One region of the Streptomyces sp. TN58 genome, then DNA from elsewhere that is predicted to be linked to it. Evidence: riboswitches for the same ligand, from Rfam matches in the RefSeq annotation. Region 1 holds a riboswitch; each other region holds the start of a gene.
What was found. A riboswitch is a leader RNA that binds a small molecule or an ion and turns the genes downstream of it on or off. The one in region 1 is predicted to bind thiamine pyrophosphate.

Region 2: linked by a shared signal. The riboswitch ahead of thiO (glycine oxidase ThiO) and the one ahead of thiC (phosphomethylpyrimidine synthase ThiC) in region 1 are both predicted to bind thiamine pyrophosphate.
Region 3: linked by a shared signal. The riboswitch ahead of BSL84_RS24175 (thiamine ABC transporter substrate-binding protein) and the one ahead of thiC (phosphomethylpyrimidine synthase ThiC) in region 1 are both predicted to bind thiamine pyrophosphate.

What each region holds. Positions count from the first base shown of each region.
Region 1 covers NZ_CP018870.1:3,991,929-3,996,296, reverse strand. The annotation lists gene BSL84_RS36560 (hypothetical protein) at 1-219, opposite strand, end outside; gene thiC (phosphomethylpyrimidine synthase ThiC) at 492-2,279, opposite strand; TPP riboswitch at 2,273-2,418, opposite strand; gene BSL84_RS18100 (YibE/F family protein) at 2,491-3,885, shown strand; gene BSL84_RS18095 (SsgA family sporulation/cell division regulator) at 3,911-4,360, opposite strand.
Region 2 covers NZ_CP018870.1:2,034,324-2,038,691, reverse strand. The annotation lists gene BSL84_RS09250 (thiazole synthase) at 1-201, opposite strand, end outside; gene thiS (sulfur carrier protein ThiS) at 207-407, opposite strand; gene thiO (glycine oxidase ThiO) at 404-1,600, opposite strand; TPP riboswitch at 1,598-1,709, opposite strand; gene BSL84_RS09235 (NAD(P)/FAD-dependent oxidoreductase) at 1,791-3,011, shown strand; gene BSL84_RS09230 (Rv2175c family DNA-binding protein) at 3,084-3,449, shown strand; gene thiE (thiamine phosphate synthase) at 3,527-4,159, shown strand; gene metF (methylenetetrahydrofolate reductase [NAD(P)H]) at 4,326-4,368, shown strand, end outside.
Region 3 covers NZ_CP018870.1:5,272,698-5,277,065, forward strand. The annotation lists gene frr (ribosome recycling factor) at 1-463, shown strand, start outside; gene BSL84_RS24165 (phosphatidate cytidylyltransferase) at 463-1,539, shown strand; gene rlmN (23S rRNA (adenine(2503)-C(2))-methyltransferase RlmN) at 1,671-2,786, shown strand; TPP riboswitch at 2,845-2,954, shown strand; gene BSL84_RS24175 (thiamine ABC transporter substrate-binding protein) at 3,040-4,137, shown strand; gene BSL84_RS24180 (ABC transporter permease) at 4,290-4,368, shown strand, end outside.

The DNA of each region.
Region 1 (4,368 bases):
GTCCGGGCGGTGATGATGGCCGTCCGGCCTGCAGTGGTCCCCGCCCGCGGGGGTCGCCGCGCTGACCCGCTCGGCCGCCTGGGTACTCTGCGCCACGGCGACGGCGGGGCTGGCCACCCCCACCATCACCAGTGCCAGCGATGCGAGCGTGCCCGCCTTGCGCCGGCTGCTCCTCGGCAGCGGGCCCAGGGCCGGCCTGGACCTGTTCTCAGGACGCATACCACTCCTTCTCGAAACCGGTCGAACGATCGTGGTGGGCCTCGTCGGCCACATCGGTAGCGTGGGAACCGATGCCGTCCGCGGCGGGATACCCCGCAGGCAAGTCCACTTATCGGACTATCGCGGCGACTCCAATGGCGCATGTCGGCCGCATGACGACCGCGTGCCCGACCCATCTGTCCGACGGCACGAAAAAACGGGCGGGCCCGCGACTCCCCCCATGGGTCGCGGGTCCGCCCGTCAGCCGGGTCCGTGTCGCCCTGCCGGCTGACTCAGTCGGCCAGCGGCAGGTAGACGCGGTTGCCCGAAGCCGCGAACTCGGCGGACTTCTCCGCCATTCCGGCCTGGATCTCGTCGGCCTTCAGGTCTCCGCCGTGCTCTCGGCGGATGTCCTGCGAGATCTTCATCGAGCAGAACTTCGGACCGCACATGGAGCAGAAGTGCGCGGTCTTGGCCGGCTCGGCGGGCAGGGTCTCGTCGTGGAACTCACGGGCCGTGTCCGGGTCCAGGGCCAGGTTGAACTGGTCCTCCCAGCGGAACTCGAACCGCGCGTCGGACAGGGCGTCGTCCCACTCCTGCGCGCCCGGGTGCCCCTTGGCCAGGTCCGCCGCGTGCGCGGAGATCTTGTACGTGATGACGCCGGTCTTGACGTCGTCGCGGTTGGGCAGGCCCAGGTGCTCCTTGGGCGTGACGTAGCAGAGCATCGCCGTGCCCCACCAGGCGATCATCGCGGCGCCGATGCCCGAGGTGATGTGGTCGTACGCGGGCGCGACGTCCGTGGTCAGCGGACCGAGCGTGTAGAACGGCGCCTCCTCGCAGATCTCCTGCTGGAGGTCGATGTTCTCCTTGATCTTGTGCATCGGGACGTGGCCCGGGCCCTCGATCATCGTCTGGACGTTGTGGCGCTTGGCGATGGTGTTGAGCTCGCCCAGCGTCTTCAGTTCGGCGAACTGCGCCGCGTCGTTGGCGTCCGCGATGGAACCGGGGCGCAGACCGTCACCGAGGGAGTAGGTGACGTCGTACGTCGCCAGGATCTCGCAGAGCTCCTCGAAGTTGGTGTAGAGGAAGTTCTCCTTGTGGTGCGCGAGGCACCAGGCGGCCATGATCGAGCCGCCGCGCGAGACGATGCCGGTCTTGCGGCGGGCGGTCAGCGGTACGTACGGCAGCAGCACGCCGGCGTGGACCGTCATGTAGTCGACGCCCTGCTCGGCCTGCTCGATGACCGTGTCCTTGTAGATCTCCCAGGTCAGCTCCTCGGCGCGGCCGTCGACCTTCTCCAGCGCCTGGTAGAGCGGCACGGTGCCGATCGGCACGGGCGAGTTGCGCAGCACCCACTCGCGGGTGGTGTGGATGTTGCGGCCCGTCGAGAGGTCCATGACCGTGTCCGCACCCCAGCGGGTCGCCCAGGTCATCTTCTCCACCTCCTCCTCGATGGAGGAGGTGACGGCGGAGTTGCCGATGTTGGCGTTGACCTTCACCAGGAACTTCTTGCCGATGATCATCGGCTCGATCTCGGGGTGGTTCACGTTCGCCGGGAGGACCGCGCGGCCCGCGGCGATCTCCTCGCGGACGACCTCGGGGGAGACGTTCTCGCGGATCGCGACGTACTCCATCTCCGGGGTGATCTCGCCCCGGCGGGCGTACGCGAGCTGCGTGACGGCGGCGCCGTCACGGCCCCGGCGGGGCTGGCGGGGGCGGCCGGGGAAAACCGCGTCGAGGTTCTTGAGGCCACCGCGCGGCGAGGTGTGCTTGATGCCGTCGTCCTCGGGGCGGACGGGGCGGCCGGCGTACTCCTCGGTGTCCCCGCGGCCGATGATCCAGTTCTCGCGCAGCGGGGCGAGGCCGCGCCGCACATCGGTCTCGATCTGCGGGTCGGTGTACGGACCGGACGTGTCGTACAGCGTCACGTCCTTGCCGTTGGTGAGGTGGACCTGGCGGACCGGCACCCGGATGTCGGGGCGGGAGCCCGCCACGTAGCCCTTGTGCCAGCCGGGCTTGCGCTCGGCCCCGCCGTCGGCTTCCTGGCTGACGGCAGGCGTGCGTGCGTCCTGAATGGTCATGAGACCTATCTCCCTACGCCGGCATTACCCGGTAACAGGTTCGGCGGTCGACGCAGCCTCCTCCCGTACGCATCTGTGATGCGCGTACGGTGATCAGCGTCCTCTCAGCCCGGTGCTCCGAGCTCCCGCGTTGTGCAAAGTAGCCCCCACGCTAGCGTCATCCATGGCGTGCTGAACAGTGGGCCCCCTCATCTCTTGCGATGATCTGCTGGTGACGTCTTCGCCGCAGCCCCCCATCGAGCCCACGGACCCCGGTGTCCACACCGGTCACACCCACGACGGCCACGGACATTCCTCCGGGCATTCACACAGTCACGGCCACGGCCCCGCCGCCCCCGTCTCGAAGCATCTGCGCAAGGTCATCGCGGCCGTACTGATCCCCTTCGCCGCAGCGGTCTTCGTCGGCCTGGTGGTGCTCTGGCCCGGCGGCACCCCCGCCCACGAGCGGACCGGGGTGGGCTTCGACCGGCAGACGCAGCAGGCCAGAGTCGTCTCGCTGGAACACGTCGACTGCAAATCCGTGAACGCCGCACAGGTACCGGCGGCGGGCGGGACCCCGACCGCGCCGGGTGGCGGGGCCCGGGGCGCGCAGACCGGTGAGTGCAAGAAGGCCACGGTCGAGATCGGGAGCGGCCCGGACCGGGGACGCACCTTCGTGGAGATCGTCCAGCCTGGCGCACCACGGCAGTTGGCGGACGGTCAGGAGGTGGTGGTGGCCTACGCACCGGACGCGCCCCGCGACCTCCAGTACTCGGTGATCGACGTGAACCGCAAGCTCCCGCTCGCGGTGCTGGCGGGCATCTTCGCGCTGTCGGTCGTACTCGTCGGGCGGATGCGCGGGCTGTTCGCGCTGATCGCCCTGGTCGTCAGCTTCGGCGTGCTGACGCTCTTCATCCTCCCCGCCATCCTCCAGGGGTCGAACCCGCTGGTGGTCGCGGTGGTGGGGGCGAGCGCGATCATGCTGATCGCGCTCTACATGTGCCACGGCCTGACCGCCCGTACGTCGGTTGCGGTCCTCGGCACACTCGTGTCGCTGCTGCTCATCGGGCTGTTGGGGTCGGTGTTCATCGACTGGGCCTTCCTCAGCGGCAACACCGACGACAACACCGGTCTGATCCACGGGCTCTACCCGGACATCGACATGAGCGGCCTGCTGCTGGCCGGGGTGATCATCGGATCGCTGGGTGTGCTCGACGATGTGACGGTCACCCAGACCTCGGCAGTCTGGGAACTCCATCAGGCCGACCCGTCGATGGGGCCCCGGTCCCTGTACCGGGCCGCCATCCGGATCGGCCGCGACCACATCGCGTCGGTGGTCAACACCCTGGTGCTGGCCTACGCGGGCGCCGCGCTCCCCCTGCTCCTGCTGTTCTCGATCGCCAACAGCAGCATGGGATCGGTGGCGAACAGCGAGCTGGTCGCGGTGGAGATCGTACGGACCCTCGTGGGCTCGATCGGGCTGGTGGCCTCGGTGCCCGTGACGACGGCACTAGCCGCACTGGTGGTCTCGGCCGACCGGCCGGAATCCCCGGGCGCCGCTCCGGCGGCGGCCGCGGCCCCGGCCTCTGGACCGGTCCGCGGCCGGGGCCGTCGGCGCAAGCGCTGAACGACGGTTCAGGCTGGGCGGTGCGTCAGCCGGCGTTCTGCTCGTTCTGCTGCGACTCGGCCAGGATTCTGCCGAGCGCCTCGTCGAGGTGCTCCTCGAAGTCGCCGGTGTTGCGTTCCTGTCCGAGCGGAACGAGCCGGTCCGTGCGGTCGAGGAACGCGACGAGCGGCGCCGCGCTGGCGCGGAACAGGGCCCGGTCGCCGCCGACCTGGAGGCGGATGTGGACGTCGGACAACTCCTCGGGGCTGGTGGGGGCGATGTGCACGTCGCCGTCACCGCATGGCTTGTTGATGCCGTCGAGGAGGAGCTCCCGGCCGAACGCCCAGGTCACGGGCGCGTCTCCGGGAAGGTGGAAAGTCAGGCGGACTGCGTAGGGATCACGGGTGTCGTACCGGAGTTCCACCGGGATCCGGAACGAGAGCTCCTCGGAAACGAGGAAGCTCATCATGACCTCTGCCTGTACCGACTCGCGCATTGACTACC
Region 2 (4,368 bases), 2.0 Mb from region 1:
GGCGATGCCGAGCTTGGTGAGGACGGAGAGGACCGAGCCCTGCACGGTGGGGTCCAGGCGGCGCATGGCCACGGTGGTGAGTTCGGTACCGGACGCGACGAGGGCGCGTTCGAGCACGTCCAGGCTCGGGGCGCCGCCCGTGCCCATGATCAGGCGGGAGGAGAAGGTTCGTCCGCCCAGGGTGAAGAGGTCGTCGGCCATGCCGGTCAGCCTCCCTGGACCGCGGTGAGGATCTCCACGCGGTCGCCGTCGCCCACGCGGGTGGCCGGCCACTGCCCGCGCGGGACCACTGTCTCGTTGAGCGCGGCGGCCACCCCGGAGGGGGCCGCGGTCAGCGTGGCGACGACGGTGTCGAGGGTGGTGCCGGCCGCGACCTCGCGCGGCTCGCCGTTGACGGAGATGGTCATGCGTACGACTCCTGACGTGCGGCGGAGAAGCGCCGGGGGGTGAAGGGGCGCGCGATCTCGGGCAGTTCCCCGGTGGCCAGCAGCCCGGCCATCACTTCGCCGGTGAGCGGGGTCAGCAGCACCCCGTTGCGGTAGTGGCCGGTGGCCAGGTGCAGGCCGGGCAGATCGGTCGGCCCCAGCAGCGGGGCGTTGTCGGGTGATCCGGGGCGCAGTCCCGCCCGGGTCTCGGTCAGCGGGAGTTCGGTGATGCCGGGTACCAGTTCGTGGGCGTCGCGCAGGAGTTCGTAGACGCCGCCCGCGGTGACGGTGGTGTCCCAGCCGAGTTCCTCGCTGGTGGCGCCGATGACGAGTTCGCCGTTCTCGCGGGGCACGAGGTAGACGTGGCTGCCGCGCACGACCGCCCGTACGGTGCGGGAGAGGAAGGGGGCGTACGCGGCGGGCACCGCGAGCCGCAGCACCTGCCCCTTGACCGGCCGTACGGGAGGCAGCACCTCGGCGGGTACGCCCGCCAGCCTGCCGCTGAGCGAGCCCGCGGCCAGGACCACCTGGTCGGCGCGCAGCTCCGTACCGTCGTCGAGGAGGGCGCCCGTCGCCCGGTCCGCGGTGGTGAGCAGCTGTTCGGCGCCCGCCCGGTGGATGGTGACCCCGGCGCCTTCGCAGGCGGCGAGGAGCGCGGACGCGAGCCGGCGGGGGTCGACCTGGTGGTCGCCGTCGACGCGCAGGCCGCCGCGTACGCCGGGGGCCAGCATGGGCTCCAGGCGGCGGCATTCGCGGCCGGTGAGCCATTCGGACTGCAGGCCGCAGCGGCGCTGGAGGGCGTGGAGTTCGCGCAGGTGGAGGCGGTCGTCGGCGTCCAGGGCGACGGCGAGGGTGCCGCAGGCGCGGTAGCCGATGTCCATGCCGCCCGAGGCGGCAGCCAGCTCGGCGGCGAACCGCGGATAGCGTTCGGCGGAGGCGAGGCCGAGGCCGAGGAGGGCTTCCTCGCCGTAGTGGAGTTCGGTGACGGGAGCGAGCATTCCGGCCGCGACCCGGGCGGCGCCGCCACCAGGCGCCGGGTCGGCGAGTACGGTGTCCAGTCCGCGCTCCGCGGCCCGCCACGCGGTGACCAGGCCGATGATCCCGCCCCCGATGACGAGGACGTCGGATCCCCGGCCGGATCCCTCTCCACCGGATCCCTTTCGAGATGAGTGCATGGGCGTCCAGCCCCTCCCTTCGCCGGCATGACCCGGATCAGGTTCGTACGGTCGGAGGCCGGCCAGCCTCCCTCTCAGCCCGGTGCGCCGGACTCCCGCGATAGGTACGGTGGCCAGACTATCCCGGCCGTGGACGGCGGGTAAGGCGGCACCTGTTCCTGACGGAGCGTCAGATGATTAGGGTGGCCGCGTGAGCGAGCAGACGGAACACAATCAGCACGGCGTCGTGATCGTCGGCGCCGGAATGGCCGGGGTGCAGACCGCGGTCGCCCTGCGCGAGCAGGGCTTCACGGGCCCCGTGACCCTGCTGGGAGCCGAACCCCACCAGCCCTACGACCGGCCCCCGCTGTCCAAGGCGGTGCTGCTCGGCAAGGCCGAGGACTCCGCCTTCGACGTGGACTTCGAAGGCCTCGACGTCGAACTCCGCCTCGGAACGGAGGTCACCGGACTGCGCGCCGCCGACCACGAGCTGGACACCGAGGCGGGACCCGTCCCGTACGGGGTCCTCGTCCTGGCGACCGGCGCGCAGCCGCTGACCCTGCCCGGCACCGAGGGCGTCCCCGGCGTCCACCTGCTGCGCACCCTGGACGACGCGGCGCGGCTGCGCCCGGTCCTGGCGGCCGCCGCCCGCGTCGTGGTCGTCGGCGCGGGCTGGATCGGAGCCGAGTTCGCCACCGCCGCCCGGGAGGCCGGCTGCGCCGTCACCGTCGTCGAGGCCGCCGACCGGGTCCTGGCGGGCGCACTGCCCGCGGAGGTCGCCGAGCCCATGGCGCGCTGGTACGGCCAGGCCGGCGCCGAGCTGATCACCGGCGCGAGGGTGGCCGGCGTCGAGGAGGGGCGGGTCCTCCTGGCCGACGGGCGCGCCCTGCCCGCCGACGCGGTCGTGGTGGGGATCGGCGCCCGCCCCGCCACCGGATGGCTGGCCGGGTCCGGCGTGGAACGCGGCGCCGACGGCTCGATCACCGCGGACGCGCACCTGCTGACCTCCCTGCCGGGGGTGTACGCGGTCGGCGACTGCGCCTCCTTCCCCTCCCGGCGGTACGGGGCGCGGCTGCTCGTGCACCACTGGGACAACGCCCTCCAGGGCCCCAGGACGGTCGCGGCGAACATCCTGGCCGGGCGGCCCACCGCGGTCTACGACCCGGTGCCGTACTTCTGGTCCGAGCAGTTCGGGCGCTTCGTGCAGTACGCCGGCCACCACACCGCGGCCGACACCCTGGTCCGGCGCGGCGACCCCGGCCAGGACACCTGGTCGGTTTGCTGGCTGCGGGACGGCGCCCTGGCCGCGGTCCTCGCGGTCGGCCGGCCCCGGGACCTGGCCCAGGGCCGCAAGCTCATCGAGACGGGCGCCCCCGTCGACCCGGCGAAGGCCGCCGACCCGGGCACCCCCCTGAAATCGGCCACCGCGTAGCTCCCGGCCCGGGCGGGCCACGGACGGTCCGCCCGGGTACCGGCTGTCGGCGGGAGGTGGCAGGCTTGGCCTGTGACCGAGATTGACGCAAAGATCGATGCCCTCGTCCCCGACTGGCTGTACCTCCCCGACATCGCGGAGATGCTGAACGTCGAGGTGACGCGGGTCCGCCAGATGGTCAAGGAAGGGCAGCTCATCGCCGTACGCCGGGGCGAGAACAGGGCCCTGCAGGTTCCGGCCCCCTTCATCGACGGCGACAAGGTGGTCAAGGGCCTCGTCGGCCTGCTGACCGTCCTGCGCGACGACGGCTTCTCCGACGAGGAGATCCTGGAGTGGCTCTTCACCGCCGACCCGACCCTGCCCGGCACCCCCGCCCAGGCGCTGAGCGAGAATCGCGGCACGGAGGTGAAGCGCCGCGCTCAGGCGCTCGCCCTCTGACCTGATCCGCAGTAGCCGCTCCACCGCGGTGTACGGGCCCGTGCCCGTACACCGCCTCCATCACGGGGGGTACACCCATGCAGCTGTCCGACGCCCGGCTCTACCTGTGCACGGACGCCCGCAAGCGCCAGGGTGACCTCCCCGAGTTCCTCGACGCCGTCCTCGCCGGGGGCGTGGACATCGTCCAGCTCCGCGACAAGGGCATGGAGGCGGGCGAGGAGCTCGAACACCTCCAGGTCTTCGCCGAGGCCGCCCGCCGCCACGGCAGGCTCCTCGCCGTGAACGACCGCGCCGACGTCGCCCACGCCATCGGCTCCGACGTCCTGCACCTCGGACAGGGCGACATCCCCGTCCCCGCCGCCCGCGCCATCCTCGGCGGCCAGGTGATCGTCGGCCGCTCCTGCCACGCGGAGGACGAGGTCGACGCCGCCGTCGCCGAACCGGGCGTGGACTACTTCTGCACCGGGCCCTGCTGGCCCACCCCTACCAAGCCCGGCCGCCACGCCCCCGGCCTGGACCTGGTCCGCTACGCCGCCTCCCGGGAGCAGGACCGGCCCTGGTTCGCCATCGGCGGCATCGACGCCGCGAACCTGGACCAGGTGCTGGACGCCGGCGCCACCCGCGTCGTGGTCGTCCGCGCGCTCACCGAGGCGTCCGACCCCGGCGCCGCCGCCGCCGACCTCGCCAAGCGCATCCGCGCCAGGCCCTAGGAACGTATCCGGACACCCCTGGCGCCCCCGGCACCCCCTGGCAATCCGCGCCGCGCAGACCCGTGGAGTCCTTTTCAGGCCAGACGTGAGACCCCGAGTGTCCAAAAACGTGTCCAAAAGGCGGACGCCGCTTCGGGGAGCGCCGGGCCGCGTCTAACCTGCCCACATGGCCTCTGGTACCGCTTCCACCTGGTCGGACCGTGCACACA
Region 3 (4,368 bases), 1.3 Mb from region 1:
GCACCCGGCGATGTTCAACAAGATCGTCGCCGACTACTACGGCGCCATCACGCCCATCAACCAGCTCGCCTCGTTCGCGGTTCCCGAGCCGCGCATGGCCATCGTGACGCCCTTCGACGCGTCCGCGCTGCGCAACATCGAGCAGGCCATCCGCGACTCCGACCTCGGTGTCAACCCGAGCAACGACGGCCGGATCATCCGGGTGACCTTCCCCGAGCTGACCGGTGAGCGCCGCAAGGAGTACATCAAGGTCGCCAAGAACAAGGCCGAGGACTCCAAGGTCTCCATCCGCTCCGTGCGCCGCAAGGCCAAGGACGCCCTCGACAAGCTCGTCAAGGACAAGGAGGCCGGCGAGGACGAGGTCCGCCGCGCCGAGAAGGAGCTCGACGACACCACCGCGAAGTACGTCGCGCAGGTGGACGAGCTCCTGAAGCACAAGGAAGCCGAGCTCCTCGAAGTCTGATGAACGACTCTTCCTGGCAGCCGGAGCCGGTTCCGGCGGGTCCCGCATACGATGCGCAGGTGGGCCCGCACACTCGGCCCATGCCCATCGTGCCCGATGCCGCCGGCCGTGACTTCGACGACCGGGAAGCACGCGATCGGGGGGCCGCCTCGGACGGCGGTCCCCTCTTCCGCGCCGATACGCCGCCGCAGGAGCCCATGCCCAGCCCCCCGCCCCCGCATGCCGAGCACCCGCAGGACTCCTCACCTCCGCCGCAGAAGAAGCGCGCGGGGCGGGACCTGCGCGCCGCCATAGGGGTGGGCGTCGGCCTCGGCGCGGTGATCTTCGCCTCGCTGCTGATCGTCAAGGCGGTCTTCGTCGGCGTCATCGTCGTCGCGGTCGTCGTCGGCCTGTGGGAGCTCACCTCGCGGCTCCAGGAGAAGAAGGGCATCAAGGCCCCTCTGGTCCCGCTCGCGGTCGGTGGCGCTGCCATGGTCATCGCCGGATACGTCCGGGGGGCCGAGGGCGCCTGGGTCGCCATGGCGCTGACGGTGCTGGCGCTCCTGGTGTGGCGGATGACCGAACCGCCCGAGGACTACCTGAAGGACGTCACGGCGGGCGCCTTCGCGGCGTTCTACGTGCCCTTCCTGGCCACCTTCGTCGCGATGCTGCTCACAGCCGACGACGGGCCGCAGCGCGTGATCACCTTCCTGCTGCTGACCGTGGTCAGCGACACCGGGGCGTACGCCGTGGGCTGGCGCTTCGGCAAGACCAAGCTCGCGCCGCGCATCAGCCCCGGCAAGACCCGCGAGGGGCTGTTCGGCGCCGTGGCGTTCGCCATGGGAGCCGGCGCGCTCTGCATGGAGTTCCTGATCGACGGCGGAGCCTGGTGGCAGGGCCTGCTGCTCGGCCTCGCGGTCGCGGTCAGCGCCACCCTGGGCGACCTGGGCGAGTCGATGATCAAGAGGGACCTGGGCATCAAGGACATGGGCACCCTGCTGCCGGGACACGGCGGCATCATGGACCGGCTGGACTCGCTGCTGCCCACCGCCCCGGTGGTGTGGCTGCTGCTCGCGGCCTTCGTCGGCACCGGCTGACCGGCCGGGCCGGGTTATCCTGGAGGGCGCGCCGCGGGTACGCGGCGCGCCTTTTCCGTCCAGCGGCCGAGCCGCGGACCCGGCCCTGCACGCGCGGGGTGACCCCACCTCGTCGTACTGAGGAGTACCGCATGGCCCCCCGTCCCGCTCCGGGTGAGCTCACCTTCGTCGCTCCCCGCGGGGCCAAGAAGCCGCCCCGGCACCTCGCCGACATGACTCCGGCCGAGCGCCGCGAGGCGGTCGCCGCGATCGGTGAGAAGCCCTTCCGGGCCAAGCAGCTCTCCCAGCACTACTTCGCCCGCTACGCGCACGACCCGGCGGAGTGGACGGACATCCCCGCCGGCTCCCGCGAGAAGCTCCAGCAGGAGCTCCTGCCGGACCTGATGAACGTCGTCCGGCACATCAGCTGCGACAACGACACCACCCGCAAGACGCTGTGGAAGCTGCACGACGGCACGCTCGTGGAGTCCGTGCTGATGCGTTACCCCGACCGGGTGACCATGTGCATCTCCTCGCAGGCGGGCTGCGGCATGAACTGCCCGTTCTGCGCCACCGGCCAGGCGGGTCTGGACCGCAACCTCTCCACCGCCGAGATCGTGCACCAGATCGTCGACGGCATGCGCGCGCTGCGCGACGGGGAGGTCCCCGGCGGCCCCGCCCGGCTGTCGAACATCGTCTTCATGGGCATGGGCGAGCCGCTGGCCAACTACAACCGCGTCGTCGGCGCCATCCGCCGGCTCACCGACCCCGAGCCAGACGGCCTGGGCCTGTCCCAGCGCGGCATCACCGTCTCCACCGTCGGCCTGGTCCCGGCCATGCTGCGGTTCGCCGACGAGGGCTTCAAGTGCCGTCTGGCCGTCTCGCTGCACGCCCCGGACGACGAGCTGCGCGACACCCTGGTGCCGGTGAACACCCGCTGGAAGGTCCGCGAGGTCCTGGACGCCGCGTGGGAGTACGCCGAGAAGTCCGGCCGCCGGATCTCGATCGAGTACGCCCTGATCCGCGACATCAACGACCAGGCCTGGCGCGGCGACCTCCTGGGCCGACTGCTCAAGGGCAAGCGGGTACACGTCAACCTGATCCCGCTGAACCCGACGCCCGGCTCGAAGTGGACCGCCTCGCGGCCCGAGGACGAGAAGGCCTTCGTCGAGGCCATCGCGCGCCACGGTGTGCCGGTGACCGTGCGTGACACCCGCGGCCAGGAGATCGACGGCGCGTGCGGCCAGCTGGCCGCCTCGGAGCGCTGACCTCCACTTCCGGCCGGCCCCATTCGGCCACGGGGTACCCTGTGGCCGAACCAATTGCATATTCCGACAGGGGAGCGCCACAGCGCTGAGAGTGCGGTATCCGTCATCCGCAGACCCTCTGAACCTCGCCCCGGTCATTCGGGGTAGGAAGTTCGGTCACCACTCTTGCTGTTGCGCCCTGCCCGGCGTCCGCTCCGACAGAGCGCCGGGCGGGGCCGCGTCTTCTCCTGGACATCCCAGGAGGAATTCACCGATGAGCACCACCAGGAAGATCGCGGGCGCCGCGCTCGCGGCCGCGCTGGGCGTCACCACGCTCAGCGCCTGCGGCGGCGACGCCGAGGACAAGCCCGCCGGCGGGGGCGACGTCCCGAAGTCCAGGACCGTCACGCTGGTCTCCCACGACTCCTTCAACGTGACCGATTCGGTCCTGAAGGAGTTCGAGCAGCAGAGCGGCTACACCGTCAAGGTCCTGAAGTCCGGGGACGCGGGCGCCGCCCTCAACCAGGAGATCCTCACCAAGGGCACCCCGCGCGGCGACGTCTTCTTCGGCGTGGACAACACGCTGCTCTCGCGCGCCCTCGACAACGGCATCTTCACCCCCTACGAGGCCAAGGGCCTGGGCGAGGTGAAGCCCGAGTACGTGCTCGACAAGGAGCACCGGGTCACCCCGGTCGACTCCGGCGACATCTGCGTCAACTATGACAAGGCGTACTTCGCGGACAGGAAGATCGCCCCGCCGCAGACCCTGGACGACCTGGTCAAGCCGGAGTACAAGGACCTGCTGGTGGTCGAGAACGCCGCGACCTCCTCTCCCGGCCTCGGCTTCATGCTCGCCACCGTCGGCAAGTACGGCGAGGAGGGCTGGAAGGACTACTGGAGCAAGCTGAAGGCCAACGGCGTCGAGGTCGTCGACGGCTGGGAGCAGGCCTACAACGAGCGCTTCTCGGCCTCGGCGGGCGGCAAGAAGGCCAAGGGCGACCGCCCGCTCGTCGTCTCCTACGCCTCCAGCCCGCCGGTCGAGGTGCTGTACGGCGAGCCGCAGCCGGCCGAGGCCCCGACGGGCGTCGCCACCGGCACCTGCTTCCGTCAGATCGAGTTCGCGGGCCTGCTCAAGGGCGCGAAGAACGAGGAGGGCGGCAAGGCCCTGGTGGACTTCCTGATCAGCAAGAAGTTCCAGGAGGACATGCCGCTCCAGATGTTCGTCAACCCCGTCACCAAGGACGCCGCGCTGCCGGAGCTGTTCACCAAGCACGGTGTGGTGGTCGAGAAGCCGGAGAACGTCACTCCGGAGACCATCGCCAAGAACCGTGAGCAGTGGGTCAAGGCATGGACCGCGCTCGTCGTGAAGTAGGCGGTACGAAGGAGCCGGGCGCGGCGCCGGCCGGCCGCGCCCAGGCCCCCGCCCCGGTCCCCGGCCCGCCCGCCCCGGTTCACGGACCGGGGCGGGGGCGCGGGCAGGGCGAGAGCGAGAGCGGGCGGGCCACCGCCGTCCGCCTCGCCCTGATGGCCGTCCCCCTCGCCTTCTTCGGGCTGTTCTTCGCCTACCCCGTCGCCGCGATCGTCGGCCGCGGCCTCAAGACCG